Regions from separate parts of the Nonomuraea sp. NPDC049709 genome, predicted to be linked through region 2. Evidence: riboswitches for the same ligand, from Rfam matches in the RefSeq annotation. Region 2 holds a riboswitch; each other region holds the start of a gene.
The links. Region 2 has a riboswitch for thiamine pyrophosphate ahead of AB0J69_RS21975 (bifunctional hydroxymethylpyrimidine kinase/phosphomethylpyrimidine kinase). Riboswitches for the same ligand answer to the same signal wherever they lie in the genome.
Positions count from the first base shown of each region.

Region 1 (6,998 bases), on a different contig from region 2:
GCCCTCCTCCACGGCCGCGGCGGAAGCCTCGGCGGCGGAGTGGGTGGACCGTCCGATGACGATGTCGTCGCCGAGTATCTCTCGCGCGACCGTCACAGGAAGGTCGTCCTGCCCCAGGTGGAGCACGTCGGGCCGGGCGGCGTAGGCGATGTCCGCCCGGTCGTTGACGGCCAGTAGCTTGCCGTGCCGGTCGCAGGCGTCGCGGAAGATCTCGAGGAGCGCGAGTTCTTCGCGAGCCTCCAGGCCCTTCTCCCGCAGCTGGATGATGTCCACGCCCCCGGCCAGCACCGAATCGAGGAACTCTGCCAGGTCGCCGCGGTCGCGGCGGCCGTCTGTGCAGAGATAGAGGCGGGCCTCAGAAAGCGAGGGCTTGGGCACGCCGCTTGACCTCGGTATGACGGCCGGCCTTGATCGCCTCTATGGGCGATCCGGGCAGCGACTCGTCTGGGGTGAAGAGCCAGCGCAGCGACTCGACATCGTCGTAGCCGGCGTCCTGCAACACGGTCAGCGTGCCGGGCAGGCCCTTCATCACGTCCTTCCCATCGAGGAACACCGCGGGCACCTGTGGCCCGCCGCTCCCGCGGCGCACGCCGAGGAGCTTGTGGTCCTTGAGGAGCTGCTTGGCCCGCCCGATCGAAAGGTCAAGGCGCGAGGCCACTTCGGGGAGCGTGAGCCACTCGTCGACGAGCTGCTCGGTCTCCCGGTCGATCTGTGCAACAGAAAGCGTCACGAAACCACAACTACCACATGCCGTCCTTGCTCAAACAACACAATCCCGTAGGGGGACTTGTGGATCTACCAGGCGTTCCGCGTCGAGGCGGTGGCCCGCCTCGATGATCCGCCGCCCCTGTACGAGGTCGCGCGGCCGGTCCACGGCGAGCACCGCGGCGAGGGTGTCGCCGGCGGTGAGCCAGACGGCCGACCACTTGCCCTCGGGCTCTCCTCGATAGACCAGCCGTTCCCCCGCGGGGTGGTGGCCGGAGTATTGCACCATGTGCCCGAACTGCTCGGACCAGAAGTATGGCACCGGATCGTACACGGCTTCCTCCCCCAGCAGTGTCGCGGCGGCGACCTCGGGGGCGTTGAGCGCGGTGTCCCAGTGTTCGACCCTGAGCCTGACCTGCCAGCGGCGCGACCACCAGGCGGCGCAGTCGCCCACGGCGACCGTGTTCGGCAGCGAGGCGCGCAGGTGCTCGTCGGTGACGACGCCGTTGTGGAGGTCGATGTCGGCGCCGGCCAGCCATTCGACCGCCGGGCGCACGCCGATGCCGGTGACGACCGCGTGGGCCTCGACGAACTCGCCGCCCACCAGCCGCACGCCGCCCTCGTCCACGGAGTCGACCATGGTGCCGAGCCGCAGGTCGATGCCGTCGTACCAGCGCTCGGTGCGGGCCCCGATCTCGGTGCCGACGGCGGTCGCGAGCGGGGTCTCGGCGGACTCGATCACCGTCACCTCGCAGCCGGCGCGGCGGGCCGCCGTGGCCACCTCCGCGCCGATCCAGCCGGCGCCGACGATGGCGAGGCGGGCGCCGGGGACGAGCATGGCCCTGAGCTCGTGGGCGTCGTCGATGGTGCGCAGCACGTGCTGGGGGCCGTCGCCGGGCAGCCTGATCGGCTCGGCGCCGGTGGCGATGACCAGGCTGTCGTAGCCGAGCTCGCCCTCTGTGGTCTCCACGACGCCCGCGCGCAGCGACTTGGCGCTGACGCCGGGCCAGAAGTCGACGCCCATGGACTCGAGGTCGGTCTCGACGTAGCTGGAGTCGGCGTCGCCGGCCAGGACGGCCTTGGACAGGGGCGGGCGGTCGTAGGGGCGATGGCGCTCCTGGCCTATCAGGGTGATCCGGCCGTCGAACCCGCGCCCGCGCAGTGCCTCGACCGTACGCACTCCGGCCAGGCCCGCTCCCACCACCACGACATGCTTCACGTTCATGACCATAACGGGGGCGGTGCATGGACGTCGCACCGAGGCCGTAGGCTGTGGATGTAAGACGCGCGGGAGTCCGGCCGTAACCGGGCTGAGAGGAAGGCTTCACCGGGCCTTCGACCGCAAGACACCTGATCCGGATCATGCCGGCGAAGGGAGCGCATGTGGACGTGATCGTGGGTGGCGGGGTCGTCGGGCTTTCCGTCGCCTGGCGGATGGCCCGTGCGGGGCGGCAGGTCACCGTGGTCGACCCGGCTCCGGGCACGGGGGCCTCACACGCGGCGGCGGGGATGCTGGCCCCGGTCAGCGAGGTGACCTACACCGAGGCGCCGCTGCTGCGGCTGGGTATGGCCTCGCTGCGCCGCTGGCCCGCCTTCGCCGCCGAGCTCTCCGCCGACGCCGGCCTGGACGAAGCCACCGGACCGGGCGCGGAGCAGGGGCCGAACCGGCCTGGCGAGGGGCAGGGGCTGAACCGGCCCGGCGCGGGGCGAGGGCTGGATCTCCGGTCGGACGGGACGCTGGACGTGGCGTTCGGGGCCGACGACCTGGCGGCGCTGGACGAGCTGGCGGCGTTCATGGACAAGCTGGGCCTGCCGGTCGAGCGGCTGACCGGGCGGGAGTGCCGCCGGCTGGAGCCGATGCTGGCTCCCTCCGTGCGCGGCGGGCTGCTGGCGGCCGGTGACGCCTGGGTCGACCCGCGCCGCGTGACGGCGGCGCTGCTGGCCGCGCTGGAACGGAGGGGCGTGCCGCTGGTCAGGGCCCGCGCGACCGGGCTGCTGCGCGAGGGCGGCCGCGAAGGAGGAGCGGTCACGGGCGTGCGCCTGGACGGCGACCCCGCCGAGCTGCGGGCCGAGCGGGTCGTCGTGGCGGCCGGGGCCTGGAGCGCCGAGCTGGCCGAGGTGCCGGTGCGGCCGGTCAAGGGGCAGATCATGCGGTTGCGCTCGCCGCAGCCGCTGCTCGGCCGGTGCGTACGCGGAACCGTGCACGGCTCGTACGTCTACCTGGTCCCCCGGGGCGACGGCGAGCTGGTGGTCGGGGCCACGCAGGAGGAGCTGGGGTTCGACACCCGGGTGACCGCCGGCGGGCTCTACGAGCTGCTGCGGGACGCCAGGGAGCTGGTGCCGGGCGTCACCGAGCTGGAGGTCGCCGACGTGGTGGCGGGGCTGCGGCCGGGGACACCGGACAACCTGCCGGTCATCGGGCCGAGCGGGACACCGGGGCTGGCGTTCGCGACCGGGCACCACCGGGGCGGCGTGCTGCTCGCCCCGCTCACGACGGCCATTCTGCTGGGCGAGGAGAGCGAGCTGGCGGCCCTGTGCACGCCGGGGAGATTTCGGGAAATTTCATGATTGTTAGCATCAACGGGGCCGCGCACGAGGTGGCCGACGGCATCACCGTGGCGCAGGCCGTACGCATATTGACCGCGGTCACCACCGGAGTGGCCGTGGCCGTGAACGACGAGGTGGTCACGCGCGGCGCCTGGGACTCGACGGCGCTGCGCGACCGTGACCGCGTGGAGGTTCTGACGGCGGTGCAAGGTGGATGATCTGATCATCGCCGGGGAGAAGTTCTCCTCCCGGCTCATCATGGGGACCGGCGGCGCGCCCTCGCTTGAGGTGCTCGACCAGGCGCTGGCGGCGTCGGGGACCGAGCTGACCACGGTGGCGATGCGGCGGCTCGACCCTGGCTCGCGGGGCTCCGTGCTGGACGTGCTGCACAGGCGCGACATCAAGGTGCTTCCCAACACGGCCGGCTGCTTCACCGCGGGCGAGGCCGTGCTGACGGCCCGGATGGCCCGGGAGGCCCTGGGCACGAACTGGGTCAAGCTGGAGGTCATCGCCGACGAGCGGACGCTGCTGCCCGACCCGATCGAGACGTTCGACGCGGCCGAGCGGCTGGTGGCGGACGGGTTCGTGGTGCTGCCGTACATCGGGGACGACCCGGCGCTGGCCCGGCGGCTGGAGCAGGCCGGCTGCGCCGCCGTGATGCCCCTGGGGGCGCCGATCGGCTCGGGGCTGGGCATCCGCAACCCGCACAACATCGAGCTCATCGTGGAGGCCGCCGGCGTGCCGGTGATCCTCGACGCGGGCATCGGCACGGCGAGCGACGCCGCGCAGGCGATGGAGCTGGGCTGCGACGCCGTGCTGCTGGCCACGGCCGTCACCAGGGCGCAGCGGCCCGACCTCATGGCGGCGGCCATGAAGGGCGCCGTGGTCGCCGGGCGGCTGGCGCGGCAGGCGGGCCGCATCCCGCGCCGCCGCTACGCCGAGGCGTCCTCCCCGATGACGCCGTGACCCCGGAGGAGCCCGTGACCCCGGTGGCCGTCGTGACCTGGGAGGGGTCGTGTCCGCTTCGCCGGAAGCTGGGACGTTCCAACGGGAACGTCTCCGCATCGGTTTCGGGCGCCCGGGCCCTGCCAGTGGCAAAACGCCCGTAAACTCAGCGGGGTGGATACGACGACTGCGGACCCCCTGGTCGGGCGGCTCCTCGATGGGCGCTACCGCATCGAGAGCCGGATCGCCCGGGGCGGTATGGCGACCGTCTACCTCGCGCTGGACATCCGGCTCGACCGGACGGTGGCGCTGAAGGTCATGCACCGCTCGCTCGCCGAGGACCCGGCCTTCGTCAGGCGGTTCATCGGCGAGGCCAAGTCGGTTGCCAGCCTCTCCCATCCCAACGTGGTGCACGTCTTCGACCAGGGCACCGACAACGACGTCGTCTACCTGTCGATGGAATACGTCCCGGGCCGGACCCTGCGCGACATCCTGCGCGAGCGGGGCAGGCTGCCGGCCCGTGAGGCGCTCGAGATCATGATCCCGGTGCTCGCCGCCCTCGGCGCAGCCCACCAGGCCGGGTTGGTGCACCGCGACGTCAAGCCGGAAAACGTCCTGATGACCGACGACGGCCGGGTCAAGGTCGTCGACTTCGGCCTGGCCAGGGCGATCGAGGCGACCAACCAGACCCGTACCGGCGTGATGATCGGCACGATCGGCTACATGGCGCCGGAGCAGGTCACCACCGGCGCCGCCGACGTGCGCAGCGACGTATACGCCGCGGGCATCATGCTGTTCGAGCTGGTGACGGGACAGCAGCCGTACGACGGCGAGACGCCGATGTCGGTGGCCTACCGCCACGTCCACGACACCGTGCCGGCGCCGTCGTCGGTGGTGCCCGAGGTGCCGCCGCTGATCGACACGCTGGTGGCGCACGCGACCGCCCGCGAGCCGCACGACCGGCCCGCGGACGCGACCGCGATGCTCGTGGCTGCGGTCGAGGCGCACCGGATGCTGCCGCGCACGACCACTCCGCCGGGCACCGGGCCGGTCTACGCGCACTCCCAGCCGCCGATGGCCGGGAACGCGTCGGCCGCCCGGTCGGTGCCGCTGGCCGCCCCCGCCCACACGCTGGTCCAGCCGCGGGCCGAGGTTCCGCAGCGGCGCGGGTTCCGGCCCAACTGGTTCCTGGTGGTGCTCGCCGCCGTGATGGTGGTGGCGGTCGGGCTGACGGGCTGGTATTTCGCGCAGCCCGAATACGTCACCGTGCCCAACCTGGTCGGCAAGAACCTGGCGGTGGCCCAGAAGAACCTCACCGCGCTCGGCCTGAAGATGCGCGAGGCCGACGGCCAATATGACGAGAAGCTGGCCGAGGGCCTGATCCTGCGGTCCGACCCGGCGGCCGACTCCCAGCTGGAGAAGGGCTCCACGATCACGCTGGTGCCCTCGCTGGGCCCCGAGCGCATCGTGGTGCCCGACGTGTCGGCCATGACCGGCAACGAGGCCCGCGCCGCGATCGCCAAGGCGGGCCTGACGGTCGGCTCCGTCAAGCGCCTGGCCAACCAGGAGGTCGAGCGCGACAAGGTGATCCGCACCTCGCCGCAGGTGGGCGAGAAGGTCAAGAAGAACGCCTCGATCGACATCTACGTCAGCGCCGGGCTCGTCATGCCCGACGTCGGCGGCATGCCGAAGGACGAGGCCGCCGGCTACCTCGGGCAGCAGGGCTTCCAGGTGCAGGTCAACGAGGTCGATGACGACGCCGAGCCGTGCACGGTCATCGCCCAGTCCCCCAAGGCCAAGTCCGAGGTGGACAAGGGCGCGCCGGTCATGATCACGGTGGCGCGCTGCCAGACGGACTTCTGGCAGTGGTTCCGCGGCGACAACGAGGGCCGCGACGACCAGCAGTTCAGCCTGGTGCCCGGGGTGATCGGGAAGAACATCAACGACGCCAAGGCGGAGCTGGAGGCGCTGGGGTTCAAGGTCCGGGTGCAGCGGCTGGGCAACCGGGGCGTGGTGCAGTACCAGCGGCCGCTCCCGAACAGCGAGCGGCCGCCCGGCACCACGGTCTACCTCTGGCAGTGAGCCGGCGAGCGCCCCGGGGCTCCGGGGGCGCTCGAGGCTCTCAGGCGAGGTGGCCGTGCAGGCGGACGCGGGCCAGGCCGCCGTCCGGGTAGATGTCCACCCGCACGTGCGTGACCGGCTCCGCGTGGCCGAGGCGGAAGCGGTGCGGCGTGTCGGGCTGCAGGCGGGTCCTGGGCAGGAGCTCCACCTCGCGCTCCCCGTCCAGCCCCGTCAGCGACACCGCGCCGGGCGCGTTGAACAGCAGGTTCGTGGTGTCGATCTCGGCCAGCCGGACGATCCCGCGCCCGGCCAGCCGGATGACGAGCCAGTCGTTGCCCTCGCCCCGCCGCCGGGCCGTCTCCCAGCCCTCCGCCTGGTGCCGGGCCAGCCCCGGCGCGATGACGTTGTTGGGCGCGGAGTAGAACTCGTCGGAGCAGGCGGTGACCAGGCCGCCGTTGGCGAGGGCGGCCAGGTCGAGGCCGAGGCCCTCGTAGAGGGACAGGTCGGGGCGCACCTCGCCGTGCACCCGCAGGCGGGCCACGCCGCCGTCGGGGTGGATGCTGAGCCGTACGTGCGTGTACCGGGACTCGTCGGCGATCTCGAAGTGGTGCTCGGCGTCCCCCTTGAGCTCTGACCTCGGTACGATCTCCGTCCACGGCGCCGCCAGCAGCTCGGCCGGTGACGGGTAGCCCGCCACGCAGGTGGCCGCCACGGAGGCGTGGGGCGGGTAGTTGCCCTTG
Region 1 is NZ_JBFANM010000118.1:12,328-19,325, reverse strand. Features, by position in the region: gene thiE (thiamine phosphate synthase) at 1-378, opposite strand, end outside; gene AB0J69_RS56720 (Rv2175c family DNA-binding protein) at 356-730, opposite strand; gene AB0J69_RS56715 (FAD-dependent oxidoreductase) at 761-1,930, opposite strand; TPP riboswitch at 1,983-2,099, shown strand; gene AB0J69_RS56710 (FAD-dependent oxidoreductase) at 2,089-3,273, shown strand; gene thiS (sulfur carrier protein ThiS) at 3,270-3,470, shown strand; gene AB0J69_RS56700 (thiazole synthase) at 3,511-4,218, shown strand; gene pknB (Stk1 family PASTA domain-containing Ser/Thr kinase) at 4,372-6,279, shown strand; gene alc (allantoicase) at 6,320-6,998, opposite strand, start outside.
Region 1: it holds a riboswitch for thiamine pyrophosphate, as region 2 does, so the genes downstream of both, AB0J69_RS56710 (FAD-dependent oxidoreductase) here and AB0J69_RS21975 (bifunctional hydroxymethylpyrimidine kinase/phosphomethylpyrimidine kinase) in region 2, are expected to answer to the same signal.

Region 2 (6,998 bases):
CCGCCACCGGCACCCAGCTGTGGACGGCCCGGCACAACGGGCCGGAGAACGGGATCGACATCCCCTCGGCGATGGCGGTCGCCGGCGACGGGAAGACGGTCTTCCTCAGCGGCAACAGCAACACGCCGGACACGCAGAGCGACCTGATGACCATCGCGTACGACACCACCACGGGGAAGGAGACGTGGGCCGACCGCTACGACGGCCCGGCGCACAAGAGCGACGTCCCGCACGACATGACGCTCGCGCCCGGCGGCGGCAAGCTCTACGTCACCGGCAACACCGAGGGCGAGGGCACGGGGTCGGACTTCACCACGATCGCCTACGACCCGGCCACCGGGCAGCGGTCCTGGGTGCAGCGCCATGACGGGCAGGCCAAGGGCGAGGACTACGCCTGGAGCGTCAGGGTGACGCCGGACGGCGGCAAGGTGGTCATCGCCGGGCAGAGCGCGGACGACGCGGCGAAGGGCACGGACTACGTGACCATCGCGTACGACGCCGCGACCGGCGAGCCGATCTGGACCGGCCGCTACGACGGCGCGGTCGGAGCCGGCGACAACGCCCACGCGCTCGCCCTCGACACGAGCGGCGAGGCCGGGGTCCGGATCTTCGTGACCGGATCCAGCGCGACCGGCGGCGCCCCGCCCGACGCGCTGGAGGTCGACTTCGCCACGGTGGCCTACTTCGAGCCGTGGAAGCAGCCCTGACCGTCCGTTGACGAAGGTGGCGCCCCCGGTCTCGGTGGACCGGGGGCGTCGCGTTTTGGAAGTGAAACCTTTGGGTAAGGCCGGGGTTAATTTCTGAGCTACCTGGGTTTCAGGAGCCACAGATGTCCCGTATCACGCTCACGCCTGCCGCTCGTGAAGCACTGCGCGACGAAGAAGTGATCTTCTTCGACTGGCATGTGACCGGCCTGTGCTGCGCGGACGCGGGGGAGTTCTCGGTAAGGCCGCTGCGCCGGTCCCGCCTGCCCCGTCGCGCCCGCCGCCTCGGAGCGACCGATCTGGTGTACGCCCATCCGACCGCCTGGGTGCATCTCGCCGAGCTTCCCGTCACGATCGACTGCCGCCCGCTGTGGCGCTGGCGGCGCTTCACCACCGATCTGCCACCGGACGCCGGACTGCGCTGCTGCCTGGGGCGCCCTATATATGGCCCGATATATGGGAGGTAACCGGTGAAGCTGCGTTCCATCATCATCTGGACGGCGGTGGCCATCGTCGGCGCCGTGGGGTGGGCGGTGCTCGCCCTGTCCAGGGGCGAGAACGTCAACGCGGTGTGGCTCCTGTGCGCCGCGCTCGGCTCGTACGCCATCGCCTACCGGTTCTATGCCCGCTTCATCGTGCGCAAGGTGCTGCGCGCCGACGACCGCAGGGCCACCCCGGCCGAGCGGCTCGACAACGGCATCGACTACCAGCCGACCGACCGGCGGATCCTGTTCGGTCACCACTTCGCCGCCATCGCCGGGGCCGGCCCGCTGGTCGGGCCGGTGCTGGCGGCACAGATGGGCTACCTGCCCGGCACCATCTGGATCATCGCGGGAGTGATCTTCGCGGGGGCCGTGCAGGACATGGTGATCCTGTTCTTCTCCATGCGCCGCAACGGCCGCAGCCTCGGGCAGATGGCCCGCGACGAGATCGGGCCGATCGGCGGGGCGGCGGCGCTCATCGCGGTCTTCGCCATCATGATCATCCTGCTGGCCGTGCTGGCGCTGGTCGTGGTCAACGCCCTGGCGCAGTCGCCGTGGGGTGTCTTCTCCATCGCCATGACCATCCCGATCGCCCTGTTCATGGGGTTCTACCTGCGGGTGATCCGGCCGGGCCAGGTCGTCGAGACCACGGTGATCGGGGTCGCGCTGCTGATCCTGGCGATCGTGGCCGGCGGGTGGGTGCAGGACTCGAGCTGGGCGCCGTTCTTCACGCTGAGCCCGTCGGCGCTGGCGCTGTGGCTGATCGCGTACGGGTTCGTCGCCGCCGTGCTGCCCGTCTGGATGTTGCTCGCGCCGCGCGACTACCTCTCGACCTTCATGAAGATCGGCACCATCGTGCTGATCGCCATCGGCATCGCCGTCACCGCGCCTCCGCTGCAGACCACCGCGTTCACCGACTTCGCGTTCAACGGCAAGGGGCCGGTGTTCGCCGGGTCGCTGTTCCCGTTCGTGTTCATCATCATCGCCTGCGGGGCGCTGTCGGGGTTCCACTCGCTGATCTCGTCGGGCACCACGCCGAAGATGATCCAGAAGGAGACCCAGGTCCGGATGATCGGCTACGGCTCCATGCTCATGGAGTCGTTCGTGGCCATCATGGCCATCACGGCGGCCTGCGTGCTGACCCCCGGGCTCTACTTCGCGATGAACTCCCCGGCGGGTGTCGTCGGGGCCACCGTGCAGACCGCCGCCGAGGCGGTCACCAACATGGGCTTCGTCATCACGCCCGAGGAGTTGCAGGCGGCCGCGGCGGCCGTGCAGGAGGAGACGCTGATCGCCCGGACGGGCGGCGCGCCCACGCTGGCGGTGGGCATCTCGCAGATCTTCTCCGGGTTCCTCGGGGGAGCGGGGCTGCAGGCGTTCTGGTACCACTTCGCGATCATGTTCGAGGCGCTGTTCATCCTCACCACCGTCGACGCCGGGACGCGGGTGGGGCGGTTCATGCTCCAGGACACGCTGGGCAACCTGTGGAAGCCGATCGCGCGGGTGAGCTGGTGGCCGGGGCTGGTCGCCTCCAGCGCCGTGGTCGTGGCGGCCTGGGGATATTTCCTCTACCAGGGCGTCAACGACCCGCTCGGCGGCATCAACCAGCTCTTCCCGCTGTTCGGCATCGCCAACCAGCTCCTGGCGGCCGTCGCGCTCACCGTGGCCACGACCCTGCTGATCAAGAGCGGCCGGCTCAAGTGGGCCTGGGTGACGGGGGTGCCGCTGGCCTGGGACGTGGCGGTCACGCTGACCGCCAGCTACCAGAAGGTGTTCTCGACCGACCCCACGCTCGGCTTCTTCGCCCAGCGTGACCGCTATCAGACGGCGCTCGACCAGGGACAGCTCCTCGCGCCCGCCAAGACGACCGGCGCGATGCAGCAGATCGTGATCAACTCCACCGTCGACGGCGTCCTGGCGGCGCTGTTCGCGATCCTGATCATCGTGGTGATCCTCGACGCGGCGCGCGTGTGGATCAAGGCGATCAGGACGCGGGAGCCGCTGCCGGACACGGAGGCGCCGTTCGAGGAGTCCAAGATCCTCGCCCCGGCCGGGCTCATCGCCACCCGCGAGGAGAAGGAGATGATGGCCAAGGCGCCGTGACCGTCAGGGCGCGAGCCACCGCTCCGTCGGCCAGGTCTCGCGCCGCCAGGCGCTGTCCCAGAACATCCACTCGTACGCCGCCGCCCGGCCGTAGGCCTCCCCCATGGCCTCGCGGGTGGCCGGGTCGGCGGCGGCGGCGAGCCGGTCGGCGATGCCCTTGGCCAGCTCGACGGAGGCCGCGAAGGCCGGGTCCGCGTAGGTGGAGATCCACTTGACGTACGGGTGCTCCGGGGTGGCGTACTTCAGCAGCGCCGTACCGACGTCCTGGTAGATCCAGAAGCACGGCAGCACCGCCGCCGCGATCACCGGGTAGGGCGCGGTGAGCGCCGTGGCCTGCAGGAACGACGCGTACGCCAGGCACGTCGGCGACGTCGCCAGGCCCTTGGCGTCGGCGCCGAGCTCCTCGGCGTAGCCGGCGTGCAGCATGCGCTCGGCGGCCAGCGCGGTGTGCGCGCTCTGCGCCCAGAACGCCGCGTCGGCAGGGTCGGTCGCCCGCACGGACGCCGTGGCCAGCGCCTTGGAGAACGCCTCCAGGTAGCGGGCGTCCTGCACGATGTAGAAGCCGAACCGGTCGGGGTCGAGGGTGCCGTCGCCGAGCGCGACGAGGAAGGGGTGCTCGTGGATGGCGCGCATCAGCTCGGCCGTGCGCTGCCAGATGTCATCGCAGAACATCGCGTCTCCTTGGGAACGGCAATCCGGGGGCGGCAGTCTTGGGGGCGTGCTCACCAGATGGCGTGGAAGTGGTGGACGGGGCCGTGGCCGTGCCCGACGCCGAGCGTGTCGGCCGCGCGCAGCGCGCCTCCGTCAGGTAGGTCTTCGCCGCCCGCACCGCGCCCGGCCAGTCGTCGTGGCGGGGGCGCCCGTGGTGGTCTGCGCGACCAGCGCCGTGACGACCGTCATGCCGTAGGCGCCGAGCGCGGAGAAGGTCTTCAGATCGCCCTGGATGCCGGCGCCGCCGCTGGGGTCGGTGCCCGCGATGGACAGGACTCTGGGTGCGTCGCTCACCGAGATGACGTCCCTTCGCTAGTGCGAACTAGATCAGGTTCGACGGGTGTGATCTCAGCCCGGGTCTCCGGGCACCCCGCGTCAGTCGCCCACTGTAACAGGCGCTCAGCCGCGCAGCTCCGGGGGGAAGCCGGTCCAGCGCAGCTCCACGGGAAGGTGACCCATGTCGTTGAAGAAGAGCAGCGAGGGCGGCCGGCCGGGGGCGTAGCGGATGGCGGTCAGGGCGGCGTTGGCGTGGTTGAGCCCGAGCCAGCGCCACTCCGGGGCGTCCTGGGCGGCGCGGACCAGCCAGCCGATCAGGAAGTTGTGCGTGACCACGAGCTCGTGGCGGGTCCCGTTCACCGTTTGGCCCACTGGGCCGGTGAACAGGTCGAGGGCCTCGCGGGCCAGCTTCGGCTCCGCCCCGGGGAACCGGGCGAGGAAGCCGAGGAAGTGGTCGGCGTACTCGGGGGGCAGCTCCTCCCTGGCCGGCAGGTACGGCACGTAGTCGCCGGCGGCCTCCGACACGCGCAGCGGGACGCCGGGGAGGTGCTCGCCGATCAGGCGGGCGGTCTCGGCGGCCCGGGGGAGCGGCCCGTGGTGGACGGCGGCCAGCGGGACGCCACGGAGCCGCTCGCCGAGCAGCGCGGCCTGGCGGCGGCCGGCGTCGGTGAGGCCGCTCTCGTCCGGGGTGGCCTCGCCGTGCCGGGTGAGGTAGAGGTAACGCGTCATGGGGATCATTGTGGCCCGCGAATGTTGACCACACGTTCGAGTGTCGGCATCGTAGGGCGGGTGGCCGCTGATGAGACGCGCGACGGGGTCGCCCTGACCAACCTCGACCAGCCGTTGTTCGACGGTGCCGGCGCCACCAAGCGCGACCTGGTCGACTACCTCGACGCGGTCCGCGGCCGCATCCTGCCTGTCCTGCGCGACCGCGCGCTCTCGGTCATCCGCGTGCGCCCGGGCCAGGAGCCGTTCGTGCAGAAGAACCTGCCCAAATACGCCCCCGACTGGGTGCGCTCGGTGTCCGTGTGGGCGGACGCGTCGCGCAGGCAGGTGACGTACGCGCTGTGCGACGACCGGAGGACGCTGCTGTGGTTCGCGAACCAGCGGGCGGTGGAATACCACCCGGCGCTGTTCGTCGGCGACCACCCCACCCACATGATCCTCGACCTCGACCCGCCGGAGCACGACGACTCCTTCTCGCTGGCCGTGCGCGGCGCCTTCCTCGTCCGCCAGGCCCTCGACGACGCCGGGCTGAGCGGGGCGGTGAAGACCAGCGGGGCGAAGGGCGTGCACGTGTTCGTGCCCGTGGCCGAGGGCACGGCGCCGGACGACCTGGCGGCGGCCACCCGGGCCCTGGCCGCCCGCGCCGAGCGGGTGGACCCGGCGCTGGCCACCACGGCGTTCATCCGCGAGGACCGCGCGGGCAAGGTCTTCCTCGACTCCACGCGCGCGGGCGGCGCCACGGTGGCGGCCGCCTACAGCCCCCGCATCCGGCCGGGCGTGCCCGTCTCCTTCCCCGTGGCCTGGGCCGACCTCGACCGCGTGGCGCCGGCCGACTTCACCATGCGCACCGCGCCCGGGCTGCTGGCCGAGGGTGATCCGTGGGCCGACCACATGCCCGCGCCGCAGCGGCTGCCGGACGACCTCATCGCCGAGGGGCACACGATCCCGGTCGCCCGCGTACAGGCGATGCACGAGGGCAAGCGGCGTGCCCGCGCCCGCCGCGCGGAGTAAATGTCCGGAATTTGCCGCATTAGTGGGTCTTCTCAGGGGTTCCTGGCCGGGTTACGTTCCGGTGGCGGCGGCTCGGGGGAAATCGCCGCGATCTCCGGTCTGTTCCTGGGGGAACCCCTATGCGAAGAATGCTCATCGTTCTGATCGCCGCACTCTCCTTACCGCTGACGATGGCCGCGCCGGTCAACGCGGGCGGGCTCGACGACGTGTTCGCCAAGCTCCTTGTCAAGCAGGTCAAGGGGGCCAACGCCAAGAAGCACCTCGACGCCCTGCAGGCCATCGGCACCGCTAACGGCGGCAACCGCGCCGCCGGCACACCCGGCTACGACGCCTCGGTCGACTACGTGGCGGGCAAGCTGCGCAAGGCCGGGTACAAGGTCACGCTCCAGCCGATCAACTTCGTCGAGAGCTGGTCCGAGAACTCCCCGCCGGTGCTCGACCTCACCGCGCCGACCTCGAAGTCGTTCGTGCCCAACCAGGACTTCTTCACCTTCCAGCCCTCCCCGGCGGGCGACGTGACCGCGCAGGTCCAGGCCGTGGACGTGACCCTGCCGCCGACCCCGGCGCCCAGCTCGACCAGCGGCTGCGAGGCGTCGGACTTCGCCGGCTTCGTGGCCGGCCGGATCGCTCTCATCCAGCGCGGCACCTGCGCGTTCGCCCAGAAGATCCGCAACGCGGGCTTCGCCGGGGCCTCCGGGATCATCGTGTTCAACGAGGGCCAGCCGGGGCGGACCGACGCGTTCCCGCTGGACATCGGCGAGTGGCGGGCCGGCGTGCCGATGGTGTTCGCCAGCTTCGCCGTGGGCAACGAGCTGGCCGCCACCGCCGGGGCGACCGTCCGGCTCAAGGTCGACTCCAACCTCGTGCTCGGCACCAACGACAACGTGATCGCCGAGTCCCGCTTCGGTGACCCGCGCAACGTCGTCATGGTGGGCGCCCACCTCGACAGCGTGCCCGCCGGGCCCGGCATCAACGACAACGGCTC
Region 2 is NZ_JBFANM010000020.1:147,550-154,547, reverse strand. Features, by position in the region: gene AB0J69_RS21995 (S8 family serine peptidase) at 1-707, shown strand, start outside; gene AB0J69_RS21990 (hypothetical protein) at 830-1,171, shown strand; gene AB0J69_RS21985 (carbon starvation CstA family protein) at 1,175-3,289, shown strand; gene AB0J69_RS21980 (TenA family protein) at 3,293-3,961, opposite strand; partial or broken gene AB0J69_RS21975 (bifunctional hydroxymethylpyrimidine kinase/phosphomethylpyrimidine kinase) at 4,148-4,294, opposite strand; TPP riboswitch at 4,288-4,383, opposite strand; gene AB0J69_RS21970 (histidine phosphatase family protein) at 4,400-5,005, opposite strand; gene AB0J69_RS21965 (ATP-dependent DNA ligase) at 5,066-6,013, shown strand; gene AB0J69_RS21960 (M28 family metallopeptidase) at 6,133-6,998, shown strand, end outside.

Region 3 (6,998 bases), on a different contig from region 2:
TGGTCGAGCACGGCGATGCCGTCGGCGCTGGCGTCGAACACGGCCCGCTCGTGCGCCCGCTGCCGCACCGCCTCCTGGTAGGCCACCGCGTTGCCGACGGCGATCCCCGCGTGCCCGGCCAGCAGCTCCAGCAGCTCCAGCTCCAGGTGTCCCGGCCTGCGCCGGGCGAACAGCGAGTAGAGCGCGCCGTACGGGCGCCCGCCGACGGCCGCCAGGCCGAGCGCGATCGTGTGCAGGCCGTTGAGCCGCGCCCACACCAGGTCGTCGAGCCCGTCGGACTCCAGCATCACGGTCTTGCCGGTGCGTAAGAGTTTGTCCACGAGGCTCGTACGCAGGTCGCTGGTGGTGCCCCTGATCGTGTCCGGCAACTGGTACGTGCTGACCACCCGCAACCTGTCACCCTCGATCAGCACGAACCCGCCCGCGTCCGCCCCCGTGAGCTCGGTGAGGTTGGCGGAGATCCGGTCGAGCACGGCCGACAGCTCCAGCTCGGAGTTGATGTCGCCGACCACGTCGGTCAGCCGGCGCACGAGCCTGGCCCGGCGCGCCATCCGGTTCCTGGCCACCTCGTCGGCCCGGGCGGGGTGGTAGACGCACACGTAGCCGCCCACGGCGTTGCCCAGTCGCAGGGCGCTGATGTCCACCCGCAGGTCGAGCACCGTGCCGTCGCTGCGCACGCGCTTGGTGCGCAGCGACACGGGCTCCCCCGTGCGTACGCGTTCCAGCACGGCGTTGTGCTCGGCGGTCAGCTCGTCCGGCACGATCGGCGCCCTGCGCCCGAGCAGCTCCTCCGCCGGCCACCCGAACACGCGCTCGGCCGCGGCGTTCCACACCAGCACGCTCTGGTCCCGATCGAGCGCCACGACGGCGTTGGGCGAGCTGGCGAGCGCCGCGCGAGCGATCTCATCGTCACTACCGGCCCATTCGTCCCCCACACCTCCATAGTGCACGTGGCGCGGTGGGTGCGTCGGGCGATCCGTCCGATACGCTGCGGTCACGGTAATTCCTGGCGGGTGGGAGGGTGAGGGGTATGTCGAGCAACGATCTCGATGCCCTGCTGCGGGTGACCTCCAGCACCTATCGGGGTGACACACCACCGGACATCGCCTTCGGCACCTACGACGGGGCCGTGGGCAGGCTGGTGCTGGCGGTGACCGGCAAGGGCATCGCCGCCTGCAGCTTCGAGCCGGAAAACGACGTCTTCGAGCTGGTCAGCAGGCATGTGGGCCGGTTCATCGGGCCCGACGCGAGACGCCTCGACCCCGTACGCAGAGAGCTCGACGCCTACTTCTCGGGGCGGCTGCGCGCGTTCGCCACGCCGGTGGACCTGACGCTGGCCACGACCTTCGCGCGCACGGTGCTGCAGAAGACCATGGCGGTCCCCTACGGCACCACCACCACGCTGGAGCAGATCGGCGAGAGCATCGGCCGGCCGCGGGCGCTGCGGGCGATCGGCAACGCGCTGGCCTCCAACCCCATCTGCGTGATCGTGCCCTGCCACCGGGTGGTGCGCGAGGACGGCGCGCTCGGCGACTACGCGGGGGGCGCGGCCGCCAAGCAGCACCTGCTCAACGTCGAGCGGCGGACCGCCGGGCCAGCAGCCCGATGAGCAGCGTCACCAGCGCGGCCACCAAGGCACCGCCCAGGGCGCCGTTCATCCACGGCTGCCGGACGAAACCGATGACCTCGCGCACGCCCGCCCACCACGAGTCCCACTGGGGGATCGTCGGCGTCGAGGTCGTCAGCCAGTAGGCGGCGAAGCCCAGCGCCCACGGCACCAACATCGACCAGCGCGAGGGCGCGTCCTCCGCGGTGTTCCAGCCCGCGCCGCGGCGCAGCAGGAAGTAGTCCACGGCGAGCACCGCGAACATCGGCACGAACACCGCCCCGATCACGCCGAGGAACACCCCGTACGAGGTGACGTCCACCAGCAGGGCGATCACCACGGTGAGCACGCCGATGCCGACGGAGAAGACGCGCCGGTCCATCCGCGGCATCAGGTTCTGCAGCGAGACCGTGGTGGAGTAGACGTTGGCGAAGGACTGGTCGGTCTCGCGCAGGACCAGGATGCCGAAGAACAGCGCGCCCAGCGGCACCGCCACGAACGGCCCGAACACCGACGTCTGGTCGGCCTGCACCCCGGCGGCGCCCGCGAGGGCCACCGCGTACACGCCCAGCCCCAGACACGCCACCTGGGCCAGGGTGTATCCGCCGACCACGCCGGTGAAGGCGGCCCTGCTGGAGCGCGAGTGGCGGGCGAAGTCGGCGGCCATCGGCACCCAGGACACCGAGAGCGCGATCACGTAGTCGACCGCGGCGGGGAAGGCCGTCCAGCTCCCACCCTCGGGAGAGGGGGCGTCGCGCAGGAAGAACACCGTGAACCAGATCATCGCGATGATCACGCCGACGGTGACGTACCGGCGCAGCAGCCGGATCGACCCGAGCGGCCAGATCGTCAGCGCGGTGGTCAGCACCCCCGCCACGACCACCCACACCTGGTACGGCACCGAGCCGAAGATCGCGGTGGCACCCTTCGCGATCACCCAGAGCTCGAAGGCCCCCCAGCCGATCATCTGCACGATGTTCAGCACCGTGGGCACGTAGGAGATCCTGGCCCCGAACAGCCCGCGCAGCAGCACCATCGACGGCTGCCCGGTCTGCGTGCCGGGGATGGCGGACAGTCCCACCATGGCGGTGCCGATCAGGCTGCCCACCACCGTGGCCACCAGCACCGCGGCCAGGCTGAGCGGGGCGTTGCCGAGCGGGTTGAGCAGCAGCAGTGCTCCGGAGAAGCCGAGGAGGCTGACCCCGAGGTTCGCCCAGAGAGCGCCCTGGTCGAGCACACCGAGGGTCTTCGGCGGGCGGCCTTCGAGGGTCAGCGGAACTTCTTCGACGCCATGCGTCATCGCACACTCCCTACGCCGGCATTACCCGGACAGGTTCATGCGGTCGGCAGCAGCAGTAGCTACCCTCTCAGCCTGGTTGCCCCAAGCTCCCGCGGGGGGTTGGTACACGAAGCCGGGATCATCCCAGCTCGCGCCCCCATGATGCACCATTCGTCCTAGATCGGCCACCACCGGGTAGCTGCCATCGCGCCCTCGGGAGAGTCCGTGCAGGTCCGCAGGAGTACAGCTACGTGCGTGGCGGTAGCTGTACTCGGTGGCCGTACGAACCGACCGCCCGCACGACGGATGAACAGCCGGAGAGGCCTCTCGCACCGCGTCGGCGGGCTGCCCACGCACGCATTCTTCAATGCCTTACGCACTCACGTTCGACTTCGCGCGTGCGAATCCTCCTGGATCCGACCGCCTGACGCTGTACATCACTGGAAACTCGACGGCGACAGCGGCCGGAGATCGTGCAATCTGACGATCAGCTGGGTTGCCGGCGCATCTGGCCGCTGATCGTCGTCACCCCCCAACTCCTTCAGCATCACTGCGAAGACTGGCGCCCCCGGCAAAGGGGTTCCGCCCGAAGTCATCTCTCGATGCCGGGTGACCAGGCGTATTCCGGTCGTATTCCACGCTGCTGCCGGCGAGTGCGACGATCACTCCGGTGCACCTCGGGCCGCCGGGATCGCTCATGTCACAAGCCTCGTCAGAGGCCGTATTCCACCCCCTGGCACCAGGCGCTCCGGCGGGCTGATCTCCGTCCGAGAGAAGGAAGAACGATGAACCCGCTCAAAACGGTCACCGTCGGCGTCGCTGTCGCGGTGGCGAGCGTCATTCTCGCGCAACCGGCCTTGGCGGCGAGTTTCCAACGGGATGTCGGCGACGGGATCGTCCGCTACGCCGACCCTGCCAACGAACTGTGCGTCCGGGCCGATGACACCACAGGGACGGCCTGGGTGAAGGTGACCCTGACCCGCCCGGGCGTGATCGGAAAGCCCATCGTCATCAGAGACGACAACATCCGCCACCCCGGCGCCACCTGCGCGGTGCTCCCCGCCTTCGACAACGTCACCTACCGGGCCGTCCACGAGAGCTACTGGAGCGGGCGCGACACCGTCCTGCGCGGGACGTTCACCTTCCAGACCTGACGCTCACGCAGGGCCCCCGCACCATCGATCGCCGCTCTTCGTCGCGATCCGCCACGAGGCGATACCTCGCACATCTCCCCCCGCCGGCCACGCGGAAGGGCTGAAGCGCACGCCCCACGGCCAACCGAACCAACCGAAACATCTCTTGCTGGAGGACTGTTGAAGACACGCATGCTGGGCGCCGCGCTGGGCATCGCAGTATTGAGCGGACTGCTGGTGCCAAGCCCGGCGCAGGCGGAAGACGAAGTGGCCTCCGCCTACGTGGCCCCCTATCGCGACAACGGTGGCGGGTCCGTCCGGGCGACCATCGGCTTCGCCAACCGGAAGAAGATCGTCGTTCGGAACTTCACGGTGCGCGACATCTGTCCCGGCGACAACGCTCCGGTGAAGGCCCAGGTTGTCTGGGTTCACATGGACGGAACCAGGGGGCACAGCGCCTGGAGGTCGGACAGCAACGGCTGCGGCACCCACGGCACCAACTTCGGAACCATCACCCGCACCAGCACCAAGCGCATAAAGTATGCCTACCTATCGCTGCGTGTCTACGCCCGAGAAGGCGGGATCCGGGGTGTCCAAATCAGCTACAAGGTAGACAACGGGTGGAACTGAGCCGCTGACTCTTAGGCTTTCAGCTGGTCGGCGTACCAGGACCTGATGACGTTGCCGATGATGGCCAGGCGTTCGTCGAAGGGGATGAAGGCGGACCTCATCGCGTTGATGGCGAACCAGCGGAAGTCGGGCAGGCCGTAGCCGAAGGCGTCGGCGAGCAGGGCGAGTTCGCGGGTCATCGAGGTGCCGCTCATCAGGCGATTGTCGGTGTTGACGGTGGCCCGCAAGCGAAGCTGGATGAGCAGGCCGATCGGGTGGTCGGCGATCGACGGGGCGGCACCGGTCTGGAGATTGCTGCTCGGCACATCTCCAGCGAAATCCGGAGATCGCGGACGTACGCCGCCAACCTGCCGAGCTCGGCCTCGCCGTCGGAGGTGAAGGCGATGTCGTCGATGATCCGGACGCCGTGGCCGAGCCGGTCGGCGCCACACCACTGGATCGCCTGCCAGATCGACGGCAGGCCGCATCGCGGTCACCAACTGGCGGGCGGCGATGGACCGGCCGGGATCCGCACGACCAGCCGGCTCTGTAGTTTGCGCCCTAATGACGCCTCAATGTCGGGCGAACGCCATAGTGGGGGCTTCAACGCCCCCTCATGCCACGAAGGGCTCCTGGCCCGTCTCGCTGACCATCGGCCGACGCGCGGACTCCCACGACTGCATGCCGCCCCCGACGTTGACCGCGTCGCGCCCGAGCTGGTTGAGCCAGGCCGCGACCTGCAGCGAACGGCCGCCCACCCGGCACACGACGTAGATCGTCCGGTCGCCGGGCACCTCGTCGACCCGGCCCTGGATCTGCGTCATGGGGATGTGCACGGCTTCGGGCGCGTGCCCGGCCAGCCATTCGTCCTGCTCGCGGACGTCGAGCAGGTAAGCGTCGGCGGGAACGGCGTTGGCCTCGATCTCAGGAACGGTCATGGCTCCATCATCTCGCGCCGCGCGTCGTAGGCCGCACGCGCCTCCGCGATCTCCGCCTGGTGCTCCTCGGTCCACGTGACCAGGGACTTGATGGTCTGGTGCAGCGTACGGCCGAGCGGCGTCAGCGCGTAGTCCACCCGGGGCGGCACCACGGGGTGAACCGTGCGGGTGACCAGGCCGTCGCGTTCGAGCTGGCGCAGGGTGACGCTGAGCATGCGCTGGCTGACGCCGTCGATCTCGCGGCGGAGCTGGGTGAAGCGCAGGCTCTGGCAGTCGAGCAGGGCGATCACCAGCAGCGACCACTTGTCCGCGATGCGGTCGAGGATCTGCCGGACCTCGCAGTCCTCGCGGGTGTCCCACTGGCGTACGTCGTAGTCGTCGTCCACGGTGCCTTCGCAGTAACTGAGTGATCTCAAAGTGCCGTCTTCCACGACATTTCATCCTGGCCCATGATGTGGACGGTTACAAGAGAGAACCGACATGCCGAGAAGTAACCGGGGGTTTGTTGTGTCTGTGCCCGCCCGTTCCTGGGGCGTACTGATCGTTTTGTGCGGTGCCATCTTCCTGGAGGGCATCGACGTGGCCATGCTGAACGTCGCCCTCCCGTCCATCCGGGCCGACCTCGGGCTGTCCACCAGCATGCTGAGCGGGGTCGTCAGCGCGTACGTGCTGGGGTACGGCGGTTTCATGCTGCTCGGCGGCCGGGCGGCCGACCTGCTGGGCCGGCGGCGGATGTTCCTGCTCTGGCTGGTGGTGTTCCTGCTCTTCTCCGGTCTGGGCGGCTTCGCGACCGAGGGCTGGGTGCTGCTGCTGGCCAGGTTCGTCACGGGGGTGGCCGCCGCGTTCATGACCCCGGCCGGCCTGTCCCTGATCACCACGAACTTCCCCGAGGGCAGGCAGCGCAACCGGGCCCTGCTCATCTACGCCGGCACGGCGGCGGGCGGGTTCGCGCTCGGGCTGGTGATCGGCGGCCTGCTGACCGCGATCGGGTGGCGCTGGGTGTTCTTCGCCCCCGTGCTGCTCTCGCTGGTCATCCTGCTGGCCGCGATCCCCCTGCTCAGGGAGCCGGCCACGGACCGCCCCGCGGTGCGGGGGTTCGACGTGGCGGGCGCGGTGAGCATCACGGGGGCGATGATGCTGCTGGTCTACGGTGTCGTACGCCTGGAGCACCCGTCCGACGGCCTGCCCCTGACCGTGGCGGTCTTCGCCACCGGCCTGGCGCTGGTCGCGGCCTTCGTCGCCATCGAGCGCCGCTCCGCCGTCCCGCTGGTCCGCCTCGGCATCCTGCGCTCGGGCCCGCTCGTCCGGGCCAACCTGATGGCCGCCCTGCTCACGGCCTCGTTCTTCGGCTTCCAGTTCCTGGTCACGCTCTACCTCCAGGAGCTGCGCGGCTGGTCCACCATCCAGACGGGCCTGGCCCTGCTGGCGGCCGC
Region 3 is NZ_JBFANM010000001.1:138,948-145,945, forward strand. Features, by position in the region: gene AB0J69_RS00720 (ATP-binding protein) at 1-935, opposite strand, end outside; gene AB0J69_RS00725 (methylated-DNA--[protein]-cysteine S-methyltransferase) at 1,031-1,609, shown strand; gene AB0J69_RS00730 (cytosine permease) at 1,569-2,906, opposite strand; TPP riboswitch at 2,897-3,009, opposite strand; gene AB0J69_RS00735 (hypothetical protein) at 3,671-4,039, shown strand; gene AB0J69_RS00740 (hypothetical protein) at 4,199-4,648, shown strand; partial or broken gene AB0J69_RS00745 (adenosine deaminase) at 4,660-5,111, opposite strand; gene AB0J69_RS00750 (rhodanese-like domain-containing protein) at 5,242-5,565, opposite strand; gene AB0J69_RS00755 (helix-turn-helix domain-containing protein) at 5,562-5,981, opposite strand; gene AB0J69_RS00760 (MFS transporter) at 6,112-6,998, shown strand, end outside.
Region 3: it holds a riboswitch for thiamine pyrophosphate, as region 2 does, so the genes downstream of both, AB0J69_RS00730 (cytosine permease) here and AB0J69_RS21975 (bifunctional hydroxymethylpyrimidine kinase/phosphomethylpyrimidine kinase) in region 2, are expected to answer to the same signal.